4 regions of the Streptomyces sp. NPDC053560 genome follow, and region 3 is predicted to be linked to each of the others. Evidence: riboswitches for the same ligand, from Rfam matches in the RefSeq annotation. Region 3 holds a riboswitch; each other region holds the start of a gene.
The links. A riboswitch is a leader RNA that binds a small molecule or an ion and turns the genes downstream of it on or off. The one in region 3 is predicted to bind cyclic di-AMP.
Positions count from the first base shown of each region.

Region 1: linked by a shared signal. The riboswitch ahead of ACIGQF_RS33685 (M23 family metallopeptidase) and the one ahead of ACIGQF_RS24595 (NlpC/P60 family protein) in region 3 are both predicted to bind cyclic di-AMP.
Region 2: linked by a shared signal. The riboswitch ahead of ACIGQF_RS27830 (M23 family metallopeptidase) and the one ahead of ACIGQF_RS24595 (NlpC/P60 family protein) in region 3 are both predicted to bind cyclic di-AMP.
Region 4: linked by a shared signal. The riboswitch ahead of ACIGQF_RS13165 (transglycosylase family protein) and the one ahead of ACIGQF_RS24595 (NlpC/P60 family protein) in region 3 are both predicted to bind cyclic di-AMP.

Region 1 is NZ_JBITXI010000017.1:143,903-148,490, reverse strand. Features, by position in the region: gene ACIGQF_RS33685 (M23 family metallopeptidase) at 353-1,750, opposite strand; cyclic di-AMP (ydaO/yuaA leader) riboswitch at 1,762-1,903, opposite strand; gene ACIGQF_RS33680 (DUF2332 family protein) at 2,178-3,329, shown strand; gene ACIGQF_RS33675 (PP2C family protein-serine/threonine phosphatase) at 3,373-4,488, opposite strand.
Region 2 is NZ_JBITXI010000012.1:163,017-167,604, forward strand. Features, by position in the region: gene ACIGQF_RS27820 (HPr family phosphocarrier protein) at 1-14, shown strand, start outside; gene ACIGQF_RS27825 (GntR family transcriptional regulator) at 374-1,072, opposite strand; gene ACIGQF_RS27830 (M23 family metallopeptidase) at 1,306-2,136, opposite strand; cyclic di-AMP (ydaO/yuaA leader) riboswitch at 2,149-2,307, opposite strand; gene ACIGQF_RS27835 (M16 family metallopeptidase) at 2,651-4,018, opposite strand; gene ACIGQF_RS27840 (M16 family metallopeptidase) at 4,039-4,588, opposite strand, start outside.
Region 3 is NZ_JBITXI010000010.1:172,930-177,517, reverse strand. Features, by position in the region: gene ACIGQF_RS24600 (hypothetical protein) at 350-703, shown strand; gene ACIGQF_RS24595 (NlpC/P60 family protein) at 827-1,996, opposite strand; cyclic di-AMP (ydaO/yuaA leader) riboswitch at 2,004-2,185, opposite strand; gene pcrA (DNA helicase PcrA) at 2,692-4,588, shown strand, end outside.
Region 4 is NZ_JBITXI010000005.1:112,279-116,866, forward strand. Features, by position in the region: gene eno (phosphopyruvate hydratase) at 1-727, opposite strand, end outside; gene ACIGQF_RS13165 (transglycosylase family protein) at 1,089-1,766, opposite strand; cyclic di-AMP (ydaO/yuaA leader) riboswitch at 1,771-1,984, opposite strand; gene ACIGQF_RS13170 (transglycosylase family protein) at 2,219-3,199, opposite strand; gene ACIGQF_RS13175 (cytochrome P450) at 3,368-4,588, opposite strand, start outside.

The DNA.
Region 1 (4,588 bases), on a different contig from region 3:
AGTGCGGGTCCGCGTACGGAGGGCCGGGGACGGTCCGTGGGCACGCGGAGACCCGGCCGTCGGCCACCGCCTCTCCCCTCCTGCTGTGTGCGCCCTGCGAGGCGGGGCGCACGAGGCGGCGGCGACGGCGGACAAGTGCCCGGAACGGGCGAACGGAAGCCCGCCGGGCGAAGAATGGACCGTTCGTTTTCGGGGCCGTCGGTCATCCGTCGTTGGCCGTCGGTCATCCGTCGTTGGCCGTCGGTCGTCCGTCGTCGGTCATCCGTCGTTGGCCGTCGGTCGTCCGTCGTCGGTCGTCCGGCCAGACCGGATCAGTAACGGATCAGGCCGGGCCGGACCGAATCGGACCAGGTCAGATCTTCAGGCCGTGGTCGCGGAGCCACGGCAGCGGGTCGATCGGGGAGTCGGCGCCCGGCCGGACCTCCAGGTGGAGGTGCGGGCCCGTGACGTTGCCCGTGGCGCCGACCCGGCCGATGACGTCGCCGGCGTTCACCTTGCCGGAGGTCTTCACCATCGAGGAGAGGTGGCAGTACCAGAGCTCGGTGCCGTCGTCGAGGGTGACGACGATGCGGTAGCCGTACGAACCCGCCCAGCCGGCCTGCGTGATCGTGCCGCCGTGCACCGCCTTGGCCGGGGTGCCGGTCGGCGCGGCGAAGTCGAGGCCGGTGTGGTCGGCGGCCCAGCGGTCGCCGCCCTGCCCGAAGGTGGCGGTGATGGTGAACGAGGAGACCGGGAGGGTGTAGCTCTTCGCCAGCTCGGCGAGCTTGGCGGCGCGGGCCGCTTCGGCCTTCTTGCGCTCCGCCTCCTCGGCCTTGGCCTCGGCTGCCGCGTCGGCCTTCTTCTTCGCGGCCTCGGCCTGCTGCCGGCGCTCGGCGGCCTCCGCCTCGGCCTGTTCGACGGCGGCCTTCTCGGCGGCCTCGCGGGCCTCCTGGTCGGCGGAGTTCTGTGCCTGCTCGGCCTGTTCCATGATGCGGGTGCGGAGGGCGTCGCCGCCCTGGGAGTGCTCGCCCCCGGCGGCGCCGGCCGCCTGCGTGAACGGGCCGCCCTGTGCGTTCGCGGCGTCGGCCGTGTCGGCGGAGCCGTTCGAGCCCAGCTTCTCGGACACGCGCTCGGCCATGCCGCCCAGGTCGGGCATGGATATGGAGACCTGGGGCTTGCCCTGCGCGGTGGCGATGCCGCCCGCGCCGACCGCCGCCATGACGCCGACGCCCAGGACCGTGCTGCTGCGGGCGAGGCCGCCGCGCTGCTTGGCCACGCGGTGCCGGCCGCGTACGGGGCGTACGGACTCCTCCGTGGGGTTCCATTCCTCCCACGCCCCGTCGTGCACGCCGTCACCTGCGCCGTACTGCGCGCCGGCATGGGCGCCGTCATACGCGCCGCCGTGCGCACCGAAGGCCACGGCACCCGTACTGGTCATCGGACCCGTACCGGTCATCGGACCCGTACCGGTCATCGGACCTGTAGCGGTCATCTGGCCCGTACCGCTCACCGCGGGGAAGGTCGCCGTATCCGAGACCGCGGGGAAAGTGGCCGTGTCCGAGGCCGCGGGGAAGGCCGCGGTGTCGGCGAACGCCGGTTCCGTGTGGGCCCCGGGGGCCTCGTGGCCGTCCGGATACGGGTGCGGGTACGAGTACGGATGCGGAGACGAATCCTGGTGCGCGTACGGGTCGTGCACCGCGCCCTCGTGCGTCGCGAACGGCTCGTACGCGGTCCGGCGGGACGGTTCGGGGGCAGGCTTGTTGGACGCCACGGGGGCGCACTCCTTTCCTTCCTTCTCGCCTACCGGGTTAGCTGACGGGTTCGGAGCAGGAAGGTCTCCTACGGGCGGCTCCGGGGGAGTCGCCCGATTCACCCCAAGGTGGTGGTTCCCCGGTTCCCTTGGCGGGTGGTGCGGTAATGAAGTGCGCTGTTGGGATTCGGCGTCGGCGCGCGTTGCCGTCTCTTGCGACGGCTGTAACGACCGCGCTCCGTTATCGGACAGTAATGGAAGGGACGGCTGGATTCCAAGCGTTCCCCGGAATCCGTACGACCGCTGACCAGGACTTATGCATGCAGTCACGGCTAAATTGGGGCGAGTTGGCCATGGATCGGAAACCCGAACCGGACTGATCGTTTGCCAGTTGTTATGCGGAGGGGTGCGTATCGGCTACGGACGGTGAGAGCAGTAGCGTCTGATCATGGTCGTCAACAGCGCGCAGGCAGTGGCGGATCGGTACGCGGACTTCGCGTGGCAGCAGGCGCGGGGGGAGTCCGACGCCCACGAGGAGTTGACCGCCCGCATCAGCCAGGACCCGGACTTCTGCGACTTCCTGGCCGTCTCGTTGCCGCACGGCAACCAGCAGCAGCCCAACCTCCTGCTCGCCGCCGTCCGTTACCTCGACGGCCCGCACGCCGAACAGGGCCCGCGCGGCGACTTCGCGTACCGGAGCTGGCGCGAGTGGACGATCCGGCACTGGGACGACGTACGCGACGTCATGATGCGGCGGCTCGCCCGGACCGACGAGCCCGCGCGCTGCGCCACGCTGCTGCCCGTCCTCGCCCGTCTCCCCCAGCCGCTCGCGCTCCTGGAGGTCGGCGCGGCGGCCGGGCTGTGCCTGCATCCGGACCGGTACCGCTACCGCTACGACGGCGGGCCGGAGTTCGGGGATCCGGACAGCCCGGTGGTCCTTCCCTGCCGCACGTCCCCGGGCACGCCGGTACCGGCCGCGCCACCGCGGGTCGTCTGGCGGGCCGGCCTCGGCCTCGACCCGCTCGACCTGTCCGACCCGGACGACATCCGCTGGCTCCGCGCCCTGGCCTGGCCGGGCCCGCGGGACAACACGGCCCTCGGGACGAGTGCCGGTACGGGCACGGGGGACGCCTGGTCCGGCGGTACGGAGAACAGCGGCGATACGGGGAACGGCGGCCGTACGGGGAACGGTGGCGTGGACGTCGCCGACCGGGCCGGCCGGCAGCTCGCCGCCGTCGAGGCAGTGCGGAACGCGCCGCCGACGCCCCTCGTACGCGGCGACCTCCTGCACGAGCTGCCCGCGCTGGCCGCGCAGGCGCCGCCCGAGGCGACGCTGGTCGTCTTCCACACGGCGGCGCTGACCCACCTGCCCCTGGAGCGCCGCGAGGAGTTCGTCCGGGTCGTACGGTCACTGCTCGTGGACCGGCCCGGCCACTGGGTCTCCCAGGAGCACCACAGCGTGCTGCCGTGGCTGCCCGGCCCGCGCCCCGCCGACGCGCGCCTCCTCACGCTCGCCGTCGACGGCCGGCCCGTCGCCCTCACGGAGCAGCACGGGCGGAGCGTGCAGTGGCTCGCGGAGCCGGAGCCGGAGCCGGTGTAACCGGTCCACCGTCTAGGGCCCACCCCTCCGTAGGCCGTGGGGCTCACCCCTCCGGTCGGCGGAGGGCCAGCAGGGCCATGTCATCCTCCGTCTCGCCCCCGGTGTGCCGTGCCACGTCGTCCACGAGGGCGTCCAGCAGCGCGTCGGGGCCGGGGAACACCCGGCCGGAGAGCCGGACGGCCGGCTCGTAGAACACGCCCCTGGAGTCCCGCGCCTCGGTCACCCCGTCGGTGAACAGCAGGATCATCGCGCCGGGCGGGAACCGGGACTCGTCCGCGCGGTCCGGCCAGCCCGCGACCTCGCTCAGCCCGAGAGGCAGCGCCGGGGTCCGCGGCGCCAGCTCGCTCAGCGTGCCGTCCACGCACAGCAGCAGGGGCGCCGGGTGGCCGCGGTTCAGCACCCGCAGCATCCCGCGCTCCTCGGACGGGACCTCGGCGAGAACGGCCGTGGTGAACCCCTCGAACTGGTCCAGCCCCTCGCGTCTGCTGCCCTCGCGCTGCAGCGCCCGCTCCAGCCGCCCGGCCACCGCCTCCAGCGTGGCCTCCTGCTCCGCGGCCTCCCGGAAGGCCCCGATGACGATCACGGCGGCCTCCACGGCCTCCAGCCCCTTGCCCCGTACGTCGCCGACGATCAGCCGTACGCCGTGCGGGGTGTCCTGCACGGCGTACAGGTCGCCCCCGATGCGGGCGTCCGCCTGCGCCGCTTCGTAGCGCGCCGACACGTCGAGTCCGCTGATGCGGTCCGGCGGCTGCGGCAGCACGGCGCGCTGGGCCGCCTCCGCCACGTCCCGCACGGAGGCCAGCCGGGCGTCGCTGATCCGTACGACGCGGTTGATGCCGAGCGCGAGGACCGACACGACCAGGACGGTCACCGCCTCGGTGTACGACTCGTAGCCGCCCATCCGGCCGTGGAAGGCGACCACGCCGATCTCCGCCAGGACGGAGAGGACCGCGGTGAGGGCGGTGTACCGCAGCGAGTACAGCGGCGCCGCCACCAGGGGGGCCGCCGAGAAGAAGGGCGCAGCGGTGTACCGCGACGGCGTCAGCAGGTCGAAGACCAGGCCGCCGATCAGGAAGATGGCGGGCAGCCAGCACACCAGCCGGCGGCCGAACCTCGGCAGCCCGTCCCGACGGGCCTGCCGCTCCCGCTCTCCCGGCATGCCCGTTCCGCCTCGCCCCATCCGCACCGGCCTCTTTCCCGCGCCGCTTCCCGTGTGCCGCTTCGCGCTCCCGTCACCACCGCCGTCCCAGGGTGACCGC
Region 2 (4,588 bases), on a different contig from region 3:
CGGAGACGGTCTGACCCTTCGGGCAGACCCGGCGGGCCCACGCCGCCGGAACGGCCTCTCACGGCCCCGCCACGGTGACCCGCCCCCACGGGTCACGGGCGGGGCCGTTCCACGTCCAGTGGGAGGCCGCCCTGGGTCCGGCGGGGCCGTTCGGCGTCCGAGCCGTTCCACGTCCGGCGGACCGGACCCCCTTGCCGACCTGTACGGAATTACCGGCCGGGCCTCCGTGCTCCGAGTAGAATTCGGCGGCATACGCGTAAAGCCGCGTACGGAATACCCCCACCCCGCCGCACTCGCACTCCCGAATTCAGGCACGCCAGGCACGCCGATTACAGGGGAAGAATTCCCCCAGGAGTTGTATACGGCAGCGGTGTTAATTCTGGGCGCGCGCCATGTTTACGGACGGTTTCACTTCCCTCACCGCGGGTGCGGGACGGCGCAGCCGGTGGGCGGGCAGCGTGCGCTCCACGTGTGCGGCGGTCAGTGCGCGGGCGCGTTCGGCGTCACCGCGCGCCACCGCGTCCACGATCGCGCCGAGTTCCTGCCAGTAGCGGTCCACGTCCCCCGGCGAGATCCGCCCCAGGTCGACCGCGTACACCCAGTCGATCTTGCGGCGTACCTGCACGAGCAGCGCCGTCATACTGGCGCTGCCGCTCGCCTGCGCGAGCGTCCCGTGGAACCAGCCGTCCAGTTGGCGCAGGTCGTCGGGGTTGCCGTGGCGGGCTCTCGCGCGCCCCAGCCGGACCAGGCCGCGCAGCACCTTCAGGTGCGCGGCGGAGCGGCGGGCCGCGGCACGGGCGGCACCCAGGGGCTCCAGGAGGAGGCAGATGTCCAGGAGGTCGGCGGCCTCCTGCTCGGTCGGCTCGGCGACGCACGCGCCCGCGTGCCGGCGAGTGGTGACGAACCCCTCGGACTCCAGGGTGCGCAGCGCTTCGCGTACGGGGACGCGGGAGACGCCGTACCGGGAGGCGAGCAGTTCCTCGATCAGCCGGGAGCCGGGCGGGAACGCGCCGGAGACGATGTCGTCGCGAATCGCCGTGCAGACCACATGCGCCGAAATATTTCCTCGCATCGTCCGTGCCTCCGCCGCAATCCTCCGGAAACGCCGCCGGGCGGCGCCTTTTCCGTGACTCTATGACACCGGGCCGCCTTTTCCGATGGCCGTGACGAATTCCTGGATATTTTTTGGCCGAGGAAAGGGGTGCGCGGGAACGCGGGGACGGAAGCGCGTCCGGGTGCGCCGAAGCCCCGGCCGTCGGGCCGGGGCTTCGGGATACGCGGAGTGCGCCGTACGGTGCGCGGTCGTCAGACGTTGACGCCGTGCGAGCGCAGGTACGCGATCGGGTCGATGTCCGAGCCGTACTCCGGGCCGCTGCGCGCCTCGAAGTGCAGGTGCGGGCCGGTGGTGTTGCCGGTGTTGCCGGACAGCGCGATCTGCTGGTTCGCGGAGACCTTCTGGCCGACCGAGACGCCGATGGACGACAGGTGGCCGTACTGGGTGTAGGTGCCGTCGTCCATCTTCAGGACGACGTTGTTGCCGTACGCGCCGCCCCAGCCGGCCTCGACGACGGTGCCGGCGCCGACGGCGTGGACGGCGGTGCCGGACGCGGCGTGGAAGTCGATGCCGGTGTGGCTGCCGGAGGACCACAGGCCGCTGGAGGCCCTGTACGGCGTGGAGACGTAGCTGCCGGAGATCGGCGCGACGAAGCCCGAGACGCTGAGGGTGGTACGGGCCTCCGAGCGTGAGGCGCGGGCCTCGGTGGCCTTCTTCTTCTCGGCCTTCTTCTTGGCGGCCTCGGCGGCCTTGCGGCGCTCGTCCTGGGCCTTCTTCTTCGCGTCCTCGGCGCTCTTGACGGCCGCGTCCTCGACCTTGGCGCGGGCGGCGGCGACCTCGGCGGCCTCCTCCTGCGCGTCGGCCTGGGCGACGATGTTGTCCGCGACCCGGTCGCCGGTGTCGGCGATGGCGCGGGTGAGGCCGGTGTCGGTGGTGGCGGCCGGGTCCTCGTTCGCGGCCAGCGCCGGGGAGGCGATGGAAACGGCGACGCCGGTCGCCGCGGCTATGCCGGCGATGTTGCGGGTGGTCCGGGCAGCACGGCCGGGGCGGCGGTGCTTGCCGGTGGCACGGGTGAACGCCATGACCGGCGCACTCCTTTCCTTCCTTCTCGCCTACCGGGTTAGCTGACGGGTTCGGAGCAGGAAGGTCTCCTACGGGCGGCTCCGGGGGGAGTCGCCCGATTCACCCCAAGGGACATGTGGGTCCCCGGCTCCCCTGGCTCGCGCCGTACGGGGACTCGGCGATGACTGCCCGGCGGCCGCGGGTGCGGCGCACTTCTGTCGAACAGCCGGACCGACGCTAAACGGGACATCTCGCGATCAGCAAACAGAAACAGGAGTTTGTGCCGGACGCCACACGGCTCGCGAGCAACCACCTACTGCATTCCGGACAAAAGCAGAGATCCCGGGCCGCATTGGCGACCCGGGATCCACTATGTCCTGATATGTGGGCGGCGTTGACGGCTTTCACGCCACCCCGTGACGGCACCGGTACGCCCCGTTCCGGCCCGCCCTCCCGCCGTACGGCGCGGGCGAATTCACAACCGTTACCGCGACGTCCGGCGGCGGTACAGCTCCGCCGCCGGCCCGCTCCGCATCAGCCCTTGACGACCGACACCTCGCCGATGCCCAGCTTCCGCACCGGCTCCGCGATCTCCGCGGCGTCGCCCACCAGAACCGTCACCAGCCGGTCCACCGGGAAGGCGCTGACCGCGGCGGCGGTCGCCTCGACCGTGCCCGTCTCGGCCATCCGCCGGTACAGCTGCGCCTGGAAGTCGTCGGGAAGCTCCTGCTCGACCTGGTCGGCGAGCGTCCCCGCGACAGCAGCAGCCGTCTCGTACTTCAGCGGCGCCACACCGACCAGGTTCTGCACCGCCACGTCCCGCTCGGCGTCGGTCAGCCCCTCGGCGGCCAGCGTCCGCAGCACCTTCCAGAGGTCCTCCAGCGCGGGCCCCGTAGAGGCGGTGTCCACCGAGCCACTGATGGCCAGCATCGCGGCGCCCGTACCGTCGGCGGAGGACCGCAGCACTTGGCCGAACGCCCGGACGCCGTACGTGTAGCCCTTCTCCTCGCGCAGCACACGGTCCAGCCGGGACGTCAGCGTGCCGCCCAGGCAGTACGTGCCGAGCACCTGCGCCGGCCACACCCGGTCGTGCCGGTCGGCGCCGATGCGGCCGATCAGCAGCTGGGTCTGCACCGCACCGGGCCGGTCCACGATCACGACGCGGCCGGTGTCGTCGGCCACGATGGGCGAGGCCGCCACCGGCTCCGCGGTCGAGCCCGCCCACGCCCCGAGGGTCTCCTCCAGCGCCGCGTCCAGGTCCACCCCGGCGAAGTCACCGACGACCACGGCCGTGGCCGTCCCCGGACGCACATGCGCCTCGTAGAAGGCACGCACCGCGGCGGCGCCGATACGCGCCACCGTCTCCTCCGTGCCCTGCCGCGGCCGGGACATCCGGGCCGTGGCCGGGAACAGCTGCTTGGACAGCGCCATCGCCGCCCGGCGCCCCGGATTCGCCAGCTCGTGCGGGATCTCGTCCAGACGGTTGCGCACCAGGCGCTCGATCTCGCCGTCGGGGAAGGCCGGGGCACGCAGCGCGTCGGCCAGCAGGCCCAGCGCCCTCGTGAGACGCGAGGCCGGTACTTCGAGGGAGACCCGGACACCGGGATGGTCGGCGTGCGCGTCCAGCGTGGCGCCGCACCGCTCCAGCTCGGCCGCGAACTCCTCGGCGTCGTGCTTGTCGGTGCCCTCGGAGAGCGCGCGCGCCATGATGGTGGCGACACCGTCCAGGCCCGCGGGCTCGGCCTCCAGCGGCGCCACGAGGTTGATCTCGACCGCGACGACCTGCTGGCCCGGCCGGTCGGCGCGCAGCACCGTCAGGCCGTTGCCGAGCCGGCCGCGCACCGGCGCCGGGAACGCCCACGGCTTCGGCTGCCCGGCCTGCGGCTGCGGGTGGAACGTCATGGTGGGGGTCACGGCTTCGGTCACTGCGCCGCCTCCTCGGTCTCGGTGTCGTGCTGGGCGGCGGTCGCGTCGGCCTCGGTGGCCTCCACAGCGGCGGCCTCGGCGGGCCCGGTCGGCTCGTAGACCAGCACCGCGCGGTTGTCCGGACGCAGCCGGGCCGCGGCGACCGCCTGCACCTCCTCCGGAGTCACCTCCAGAACGCGCTGTACGGCGCTCAGCGCGAGCTGCGGGTCACCGAACAGCACCGCGTACCGGCACAGTTCGTCCGCGCGCCCGGCGACCGTCTCCAGGCGGTCCAGCCACTCGCGCTCCAACTGGGCCTGCGCCCGCTCCATCTCCTCGGCGGTCGGGCCCTCCTCGGCGAAGCGCTTGAGCTCCTCGTCCACCGCGCGCTCGATGGCGGGCACCTCCACGCCGGCCGACGTCTTCACGTCCAGCCAGCCCAGCGAGGGCGCGCCCGCCAGACGCAGCAGCCCGAAGCCCGCCGCGACGGCGCTGCGGTCGCGGCGCACGAGGCGGTTGTACAGGCGGGAGGACTCGCCGCCACCCAGGATCGTCAACGCCACGTCC
Region 3 (4,588 bases):
GTACGGCGGTGGCCCGGGTCAAGGGGGAGCGGGCCGCCGCCGTACCTTCGGCGGGGGCGGCCGGCGGCCGTCGGGGCGGAACCGACGGCGGTGGGGAGCCGGCCGCCTGGACGAGGACGCTAAACCTCCTGGCGGCCTGCAAGCGGGCCATTGCCGGGCATTGCCCACTCCCTTACCGGTCGGTGCCCGCTTCTGGCCTCCGGGTGACTGGCATCGACCGGTGCTGTACGAGAGTGCGGACCAGGGGCGCTCGACAGTTCGATCCGGTGGTGGGTGCCGGGGACGAGTGACAGGTGGCCGGCGGACCTGCCCGCAGGGCCGTGCGGCGCCGGAGCTACGATCGACCACTATGGACGTAGTGATCAATGTGTTCGTCGCCCTGCACATCATCGGCATCGCTTCGCTGCTCGGCGGCTTCCTCACGCAGATGAAGGCGATGAGCGCGGGCACCGCCCGCTTCGTGCCCGCGATGCTGCACGGCGCGATCACGATGCTGGTGACCGGCGTCATCCTGGTCGGTCTGAACCAGATGCAGGACGCCTCGGTCAACAACATCAAGATCGGCGTCAAGCTCGCCGTCCTGATCGTCATCCTGGGTCTGGTCTACGTGAAGCGTGACGAGGAGAAGGTGGAGAAGCCGCTCTTCGGACTCGTCGGTCTGCTCACGGTCGTCAACATCTTCATCGCGCTCCTCTGGACCTGAGCGCCCCGGGACCTGAGAGTCCCGCCGGACGCGAGAACCGCGCGGCTGCCCTCGAAGGGCGGCCGCGCGGTTCGTCGTTCTGCGAGTTGCCTCAGGCCGGTCGTACGTCAGGCCGGTCGTACGTCAGGCCGGTCGTACGCTCCCGTAGATCGGCATGTAGTAGATCGACTCCACGCGTACGTTCGCGCCCGGCTTCGGGGCGTGGATCATCTTGCCGTCGCCGATGTACATCCCGACGTGGCTGATGTCGTCGTAGAAGAACACCAGGTCCCCCGGTTGCAGATCCTTCGTCGCGACCCGCGTGCCGGTCTTCACCTGGTCCCAGGTCGTCCGCGGCAGCGAGACGCCGGCCGCCTTCCACGCCGCCTGGGTCAGCCCCGAGCAGTCGTACGACGCGGGCCCGGTGGCGCCCCAGACGTACGGCTTGCCCATCTGCGCGCGGGCGAACGCGATCGCCTTCTCCGCCTTGGTCGCGTACGAACCGTCGGGCACCCCGGAACCGGTGCCGGTCCCGGAATCGCTGCCCGTCCCGGAGCCGGAGCCGCCGTCCGTGCCGCCCGCAGCGCCGTCCTGTTCACGTTCGCGCTCGGCCTGCTCCCGCGCCAGCTCCTCGGCCTTGCGCTTCGCCTCGGCCTTCTTCTTGCGCTCCAGCTCCGCCAGCCGCGCCTTCTCCTGCGCGGTCAGCCGGGACAGCAGCTGCCGGGCCTCGGTCAGCTTGCCCTGGACCTCCTGCTTGGACGTCTTCAGCGACTCCTGGGACTTCTGCAGCTCCTCCAGGCCCTTCGTCGCCTGCGCACGCTTGCGCGCGGCCTGCGCCTGCTGGTCCTGGTAGTCGGCGACCGCCTCCTGCTGGCGGCCGGTGAGCCGCTTCATCAGGTGGTTGCGGTCCACGAACTGCTGGGGGTCCTGCGCCAGCATCAGCTGTGCGGTCGGGCTCAGCCCGCCGGACCGGTACTGGGCGGAGGCGAAGGTGCCCAGCTCCCGCCGGGCGTCGTTCATCTTCTGGGTCCGCTCGGCCGCGGCGTCCCGCAGTTCGTCCACCTTGTCGCGCTGCGTCGCGGAGCGTTCCTTGGCGGCGTTGTATTTCTGGGTGGCGACCTCGGCCTGCCGGTACAGGCCGTCGACCTTCTTCTTGACCTCCTCTATGGAAGGTGCGGGCTTCCTGGGGGACGCGTCCGCGGTCTGGGTGAGCAGCGTGACCGAGGCCAGCGCCGCGGTGGTGAGCCCGGCCGCCGTACGGCGGTGTGCGGGCACGGTGAGCATGCGGGTGCGGGGCTTGCGATGAGACGCCAAGGCCGGCGACTCCTTCCGTGGACCGCCTACCGGGTTAGCTGTCGGGTTCGGGCGCATGAGCGCGCGCGTGGGGCGCGTGCCCACTGGTGCTACGGAAGGTGCCCTACGGCCGTACGGATCGCTCCGCAGAGACCGATTCACCCCGGTCGTACGTGGGCCCTCCTGCGTCGAAGTCGGCGACAGGAGGGAGGGTCCCCGGCTCCGGCTGCCGTGCGTACGAACAGCTGCCATGCGTATGGCAAGGGCCGTGCGTACGACAGGCCGGACTCGGCGGGGCGGCCCGTGCCGGTGCTGTCACCGGACGGTGGGGCGGGCTGCCCGGTCGGCACGGTAGCCAACTCGTGTGGCTTCTGTGAAGGCTGATGTTCGATTTGCCCGCAATCTTTTCGTGACCTGATCGTGTCCGTGCCGATGTGAGGGCTGTCATGACCACGGAATGTCCGGTGCCGTTGTCCGTCCGTGACGGGCGGCGGGGTGCCGTATCCTCCGCGCCGCTCTCCGCCGCTGTTGGGGCCGTGTCCTCCGTTCCGTCCTCCGTTCCTGTTCAGGTCGCGCTCGCCCCTGTTCGTACGGCCCTCCGGCCCTGCTCCCGCCGCGCTCCGACCCGCCCGTACCGCGCCTCCGCCGGATCCTTGAGCCCGGAATTCCGCGGCCGGGGCCGGGTTGTCGGTGGGGCGGCCTAGACTCGGTGGGCGATGAGCAGCCTCTTTGACGACAGCTTCCTGGCGGACCTCGACCCCAAGGACGAGGAGCCGCCGCCTCCCGAGGACGAGGACCGTCCGGCAGTGGAGGAGGTGCCGCACGACCTCTTCGGTGGCCGCTACGACGCGCCCGTGCAGCGGGACGCGTACTACCGCGACGGCGCCGCCCGCCCGGCCGTCGACCCGGCCGCGCTGCTGGAGGGGCTGAACGACCAGCAGAAGGCCGCCGTCGTGCACACGGGCTCGCCGCTGCTCATCGTCGCCGGTGCCGGCTCCGGCAAGACCCGCGTCCTCACGCACCGCATCGCGCACCTCCTCGGCACGCGCCACGTCCACCCCGGCCAGATCCTCGCGATCACCTTCACGAACAAGGCCGCGGGCGAGATGAAGGAGCGCGTGGAGGAGCTGGTCGGCCCGCGCGCCAGCGCCATGTGGGTCTCCACCTTCCATAGCGCGTGCGTGCGCATCCTGCGCCGCGAGTCCAAGAAGCTGGGCTTCACCTCATCGTTCTCGATCTACGACGCCGCCGACTCCAAGCGCCTGATGGCCCTGGTCTGCCGCGATCTGGACCTGGACCCGAAGCGCTTCCCGCCGAAGTCCTTCAGTGCCAAGGTCTCCAACCTCAAGAACGAGCTCATCGACCACGAGGACTTCGCCGGGACGGCGGCCGACGGTTTTGAGAAGACGCTCGCCGAGGCTTACGCGATGTACCAGGCACGGCTGCGCGAGGCCAACGCCCTGGACTTCGACGACATCATCATGACGACGGTGAACCTGCTCCAGGCTTTCCCGGACGTCGCGGACCACTACCGCCGCCGCTTCCGGCACGTCCTGGTCGACGAGTACCAGGACACCAACCACGCCCAGTACACCCTCGTACGCGAGCTGGTCGGCCCGGGGACGGACGAGGTGCCCGCCGCCGAGCTGTGCGTCGTGGGCGACGCCGACCAGTCGATCTACGCCTTCCGCGGTGCCACGATCCGCAACATCCTCCAGTTCGAGGAGGACTATCCGAACGCCACGACGATCCTGCTGGAGCAGAACTACCGCTCCTCGCAGACGATCCTCTCGGCAGCCAACGCCGTCATCGAGCGCAACGAGAACCGCCGCCCGAAGAACCTCTGGACGGACGCCGGCACCGGCCCGAAGATCACCGGCTATGTCGCCGACACCGAGCACGACGAGGCGCAGTTCGTCGCCGACGAGATCGACCGGCTCACGGACGCGGGCGAGACCCGGGCCGGCGACGTGGCGATCTTCTACCGGACCAACGCCCAGTCCCGTGTCTTCGAAGAAGTCTTCATCCGGGTCGGGCTGCCCTACAAGGTCGTCGGCGGCGTGCGCTTCTACGAGCGCAAGGAGGTCCGGGACGTCCTCGCGTACCTGCGCGTGCTGTCCAACCCTGAGGACACCGTCCCGCTCCGCCGCATCCTGAACGTTCCGAAGCGCGGCATCGGCGACCGCGCCGAGGCGATGATCGACGCCCTCTCGGCCCGCGAGAAGATCACGTTCCCGCAGGCGCTGCGCCGCGTCGACGAGGCGTACGGCATGGCCGCGCGCTCCGCGAACGCCGTCAAGCGCTTCAACACGCTCATGGAAGAGCTGCGGACTATCGTGGAGTCCGGTGCAGGGCCCGCGACCGTCCTGGAAGCGGTCCTGGAGCGTACGGGCTATCTGGCCGAGCTCCAGTCGTCCACGGACCCGCAGGACGAGACCCGTATCGAGAACCTCCAGGAACTCGCGGCGGTCGCCCTCGAGTTCGAGCAGGACCGCGGCGTGGACGCCGAGACATCAGGGACTGCCGTCCCGGGCGGCACCCTCTCCGACTTCCTGGAGCAGGTCGCCCTGGTCGCCGACTCCGACCAGATCCCCGACGAGGACGACGAGGGCA
Region 4 (4,588 bases), on a different contig from region 3:
CGTCCAGCGCGAGCGCGATGTCCTGGCCGGGGGCGTAGCCGGCCTCCTTGATGGCCTCCAGGATGAGGTCGAGGGCCTCACGGTTGGAGCCCAGGTTCGGGGCGAAGCCGCCCTCGTCGCCCAGGCCGGTGGCCAGGCCCTTGGCCTTCAGGACCTTCTTGAGGGTGTGGTAGACCTCGGCACCCCAGCGCAGCGCCTCGGAGAAGGACTCCGCGCCGATCGGGGCGATCATGAACTCCTGGATGTCCACGTTGGAGTCGGCGTGCGACCCACCGTTGAGGATGTTCATCATCGGAACGGGCAGCACGTGCGCGTTCGGGCCGCCGAGGTAGCGGAACAGCGGCAGGTCGCTGGCCTCGGACGCGGCGTGCGCGACGGCCAGGGAGACGCCCAGGATCGCGTTGGCGCCCAGGGAGCCCTTGTTGTCGGTGGCGTCCAGGTCGAACATCGCCTGGTCGATGAGGCGCTGCTCGGTGGCGTCGTAGCCGACCAGCTCGGGGCCGATCTGCTCGATCACGGCGAGGACGGCCTTCTCGACGCCCTTGCCGAGGTAACGGTTCGGGTCGCCGTCACGCAGCTCGATGGCCTCGAAGGCGCCGGTGGAGGCGCCGGACGGCACGGCAGCGCGGCCGGTGCTGCCATCGTCGAGGCCGACCTCGACCTCGACCGTGGGGTTGCCTCGCGAGTCGAGGATCTCGCGAGCTACGACGACGTCGATCGACGGCACGTTGTCTCCTTCATGGGTGTCATCTGGAGTTCTGCAACACGAGCCTAACGGCCCGGGGACCGTCCGCCTGCCCCTAGCCCCTTCCGTGAGACGAAAAAGGACCCAAAGGCCCTCAATACGGGAGGTAAGAACCGGTTTTCATGGCGGACATCTCCGCCATAACAGGCACTACGCATCTGAGCGGCGGCCCGCCCGGATGCCTGCACGCCGAAGCCGCCCCGCAAACGTGAAGCCCCGCCGTGACGCGCTCGGGGGCTTCGCGTCGCGGCGGGGCGGTCACACGGGCCGGGCCGCGCGCCGATCGTGCACCGATCGGACGGCGGCCCCGGCCGGGGGCCTGTCGGGACCCGTCAGAGGCGGATCAGACCTCGAGCTTCTGGCCCGGGAAGATCAGGTCGGCGTTGTCACCGACGGTCGACTTGTTGTTCTCGTAGACCGTCTTCCAGTTCTTGCCGTGCGCCTTGGCGATCTTGCCCAGGGTGTCGCCGGACTTCACGGTGTAGTTGCCGTGGCCCTGCTTCGGGGCGGCCTTGGGCTGCACCGGCTGCGGCTTCGGGGCGGCCTGCTGCTTCGGCGCCTCCTGCTTGGGGGCGGCCTGCTGCTTGGGGGCCTCCTGCTTCGGGGCCTGCTGCTGGGCCTGGCCGGAGCCGGTGTCCACCTGCGCGGCCGGGCCACCGGAGGTCAGGCCGCCGGCACCGGCGCAGCCCCAGGCACCCGGGCCCTGCATGGCGAGCAGCTTCTCGGCGGTGGCGATCTGCTGGTCCTTGGTGGCCAGGTCGGCACGCGGCGCGTACTTGGTACCGCCCGCGGCGGCCCAGGACTGGTTGTTGAACTGCAGGCCACCGTAGTAGCCGTTACCGGTGTTGATCGACCAGTTGCCGCCGGACTCGCACTGGGCGACCTTGTCCCAGGTGGCGACCGAGGCGGCGTTGGCGGAACCGGCGGTCATCAGCGGGACGGCCACGGCGGCGCCGGCGACACCGGCGAGCGTGACGACGCGGACGGCCTTCGAGGGGCGGCGGTGCTTGCCCTTGAGCATGGTTGTTCTTCCTCACCGACGCCTGCGAGGTGAGCTGTCGGGTTCGGGCTGTGAGTGGCCCGGCCGGATGCGCTCTCCGCACACCCGGCTTCACCCCAAGCCGCCCGCTGCGTTTCCGCTGCGGTGACGGCACTTACCTTGGGTCCCCCGCTCCTGCCTACGGCGCTTGCGCGACGGTTGTCCGACCGATCACCGGCAGGATTCGGCGAATGATCGGCGGGCTCGCTTGGTGCGAGCGGTGAAGAACGTAAACACACACCCCTCGCCGGTTCAAACCACCCTTTCGTAGGACAGTTGACCGTTTTCGATCATCGAAACCATCCGTTTGCGCAGGTCGAACACGGTATGGAAACAACGGACACGGCGGACGGAAACGCTCCGGGACGAGACCCATGTCTCACTTTCCCCAATTGGGTACAACCCGGCCGCACTTATGCCGCCCGCCCCCTGCGTCACTTCCCCAGATCGAGCCGCTGACCAGGGTGGATAAGGTCCGGATCGGTCCCGATGACGCCCTCGTTGGCGTCGTACAGGCCGGTCCAGCCCCCGGTCAGCCCGCGCTCCTCGGCGATCGCGGACAGGCTGTCGCCGGGCCGCACCGTGTACGTGTCGTCACCACCCGAGGTACCGCGGTGCGCGTCACCGCCGCGCGAGGCGTGCCGCCCCGCGGAACGGCCGTCCTTCCCCTTGCCGTCCGCCTTCTCGCCCGCACCGTCGCCCGCCGAACCGCGGTGGCGGCCGGTACCGGGCGCCGAGGAGTCGCCGGAGGGCGTGGACGCGTCACCGGAGGGCCGGCCGGCGGAGTCCGCACCGGAACCCTCATCGGCGTCCCCGGCGCCCTTGTCCGTGGCGTCGCCGGACGGCTTCGAGGTGGCGTCGCCGGACGGCTCGGCGTCGGGCTCGTCCGCAGGCGGAGTCGTGGCCTTGCCGGACGGCTCGGCCGTGGCGCCGTCGGACGGCTCGGAGGAGGCGTCGCCGGACGGCTGCGCCGTGTCGTCACCGTCCTCGTCGCCCGCACCGGCGGACGGGCCGCCGGAGGCGTCGTCGCCGGACTCCGAGGGCTGCGGGTCGGGCGTCTCCGACCCGCCCGGGTCCACGTCGGGTATCAGGCCGTCCAAGTCCAGCCGGGCGTTGACGGCACAGCTGGGCCAGGCGTCCGGGCCGCGGTCGTTCAGGATCGACTCGGCGACCGCGATCTGCTGGGAGCGGCTGGCGAGGTCCGGGCGCTCGGCGTAGGACTCGCCGCCGTAGTCCCGCCACATCTGGAGGGTCAGCTGGAGCCCGCCGTAGAAGCCGTTGCCGGCGTTCGCGCTCCACATGCCGCCGCTCTCGCACATCGCGACGCGGTCCCAGGTGGCGGTGTCGGCGGCCTGCGCGCCGCCCGCCGTCAGCAGCGGCAGGGCCAGGCCTGCACCCGTGACGGAGGCCGCCACCAGGAGGGCGGGGGCCTGGCGGGGGCGGCGGTGTCTACCGGTGCCGGAGCGCATGCGAGTGCCTTTCGAGCGGCGGCTTGAGTTGTCGCACGCAAGGTAGCGGGGGCCCGGTCCGGTCTCAAGCCGGTGTAGCGGAGATCACGCGTAGATCACGCCGCTGACGCCACGTCAGCTCAGGCTCCGTTCCGCACCCTTGTCTCGTTCCGGTACCTGCGGGAATGCCCGTTCTGACGCCCCGTCCGAAGCACCCGCCCCTTCCGGCGTGAACCGCACCGGCAGCGCCCGGAGGCCCCGCATGATCAGGCCGCCACGCCACCGCAAATCGTCCGGATCCGCAGCCGCCTCCAGATCGGGCAGCCGGGTCAGCAGGGTCGCCAGCGCCGTACGGCCTTCGAGGCGGGCCAGCGGCGCGCCCAGGCAGTAGTGGATGCCGTGCCCGTACCCGAGGTGCTGGTTGTCGCGGCGCCCGAGGTCCAGCGTGTCCGGCTCCTCGAAGCGCTCCGGGTCCCGGTCCGCGGCCGCCAGCACGACCAGTACGGGGTCGCCCGCGGCCACCGTCTGCCCGCCGATGGTCAGCTCCTCCGTCGCGAACCGCCAGGTCGCCAGCTCCACCGGCCCGTCGTAGCGCAGCAGTTCCTCGACGCCGGTCGCGAGCAGTTCCTCGTCGCCCGCGGCCAGCGCGGCCTGCAGCCGCGCCCGCTGCTCGGGGTTGCGCAGCAGCGCGTACGTGCCGTTCCCGATCAGGTTGACCGTCGTCTCGAACCCGGCGAAGAGCAGGATGAACGCCATCGCCGCCGCCTCGTTCTCGGTGAGGTGCTCGCCGTGGTCGGAGGCCCGGATGAGGGCCGAGATCAGATCCTCGTCCCCGGTCTCCTCGGCCGTGAGCGACTCCCGCTTGCGGTGGATCAAGTCGGCCAGATACGCACGCATCTTCTTCACGGACCGGGCGACCCCGCCGCGCGGCCCCCCGCCGTGCCGGATCATCATCCCGGCCCAGTCCCGGAAGTCGTCCTGGTCCTCGCGCGGCACGCCCAGCAGGTCGCAGATCGCGTAGATGGGGAGCGGGAAGGCGAACTCATGGATGAGGTCGGCCTCGCCGCGCGCCGCGAAGCCGTCGATCAGCTGGTCGGTCAGCTCCTGCACGCGCGGCGCGAACCGGGCCACCGTGCGCGGGGTGAACGCCTTGGCGACGAGGCGGCGCAGCCGGGTGTGGTCCGGCGGGTCGATGTTGAGCAGGTGCGTCATCAGGTTGGCGCTGCGCTCGCCGGGGATGCCGACCTTGCCCTTGCCGTGCGCGGCCTCGCTGTGGTGCTGCGGGTTCTTCGACAGCCGGGGGTCGGCCAGCGCCTCGCGCGCGTCGGCGTAGCGGGTGACCAGCCACGCCTCGAC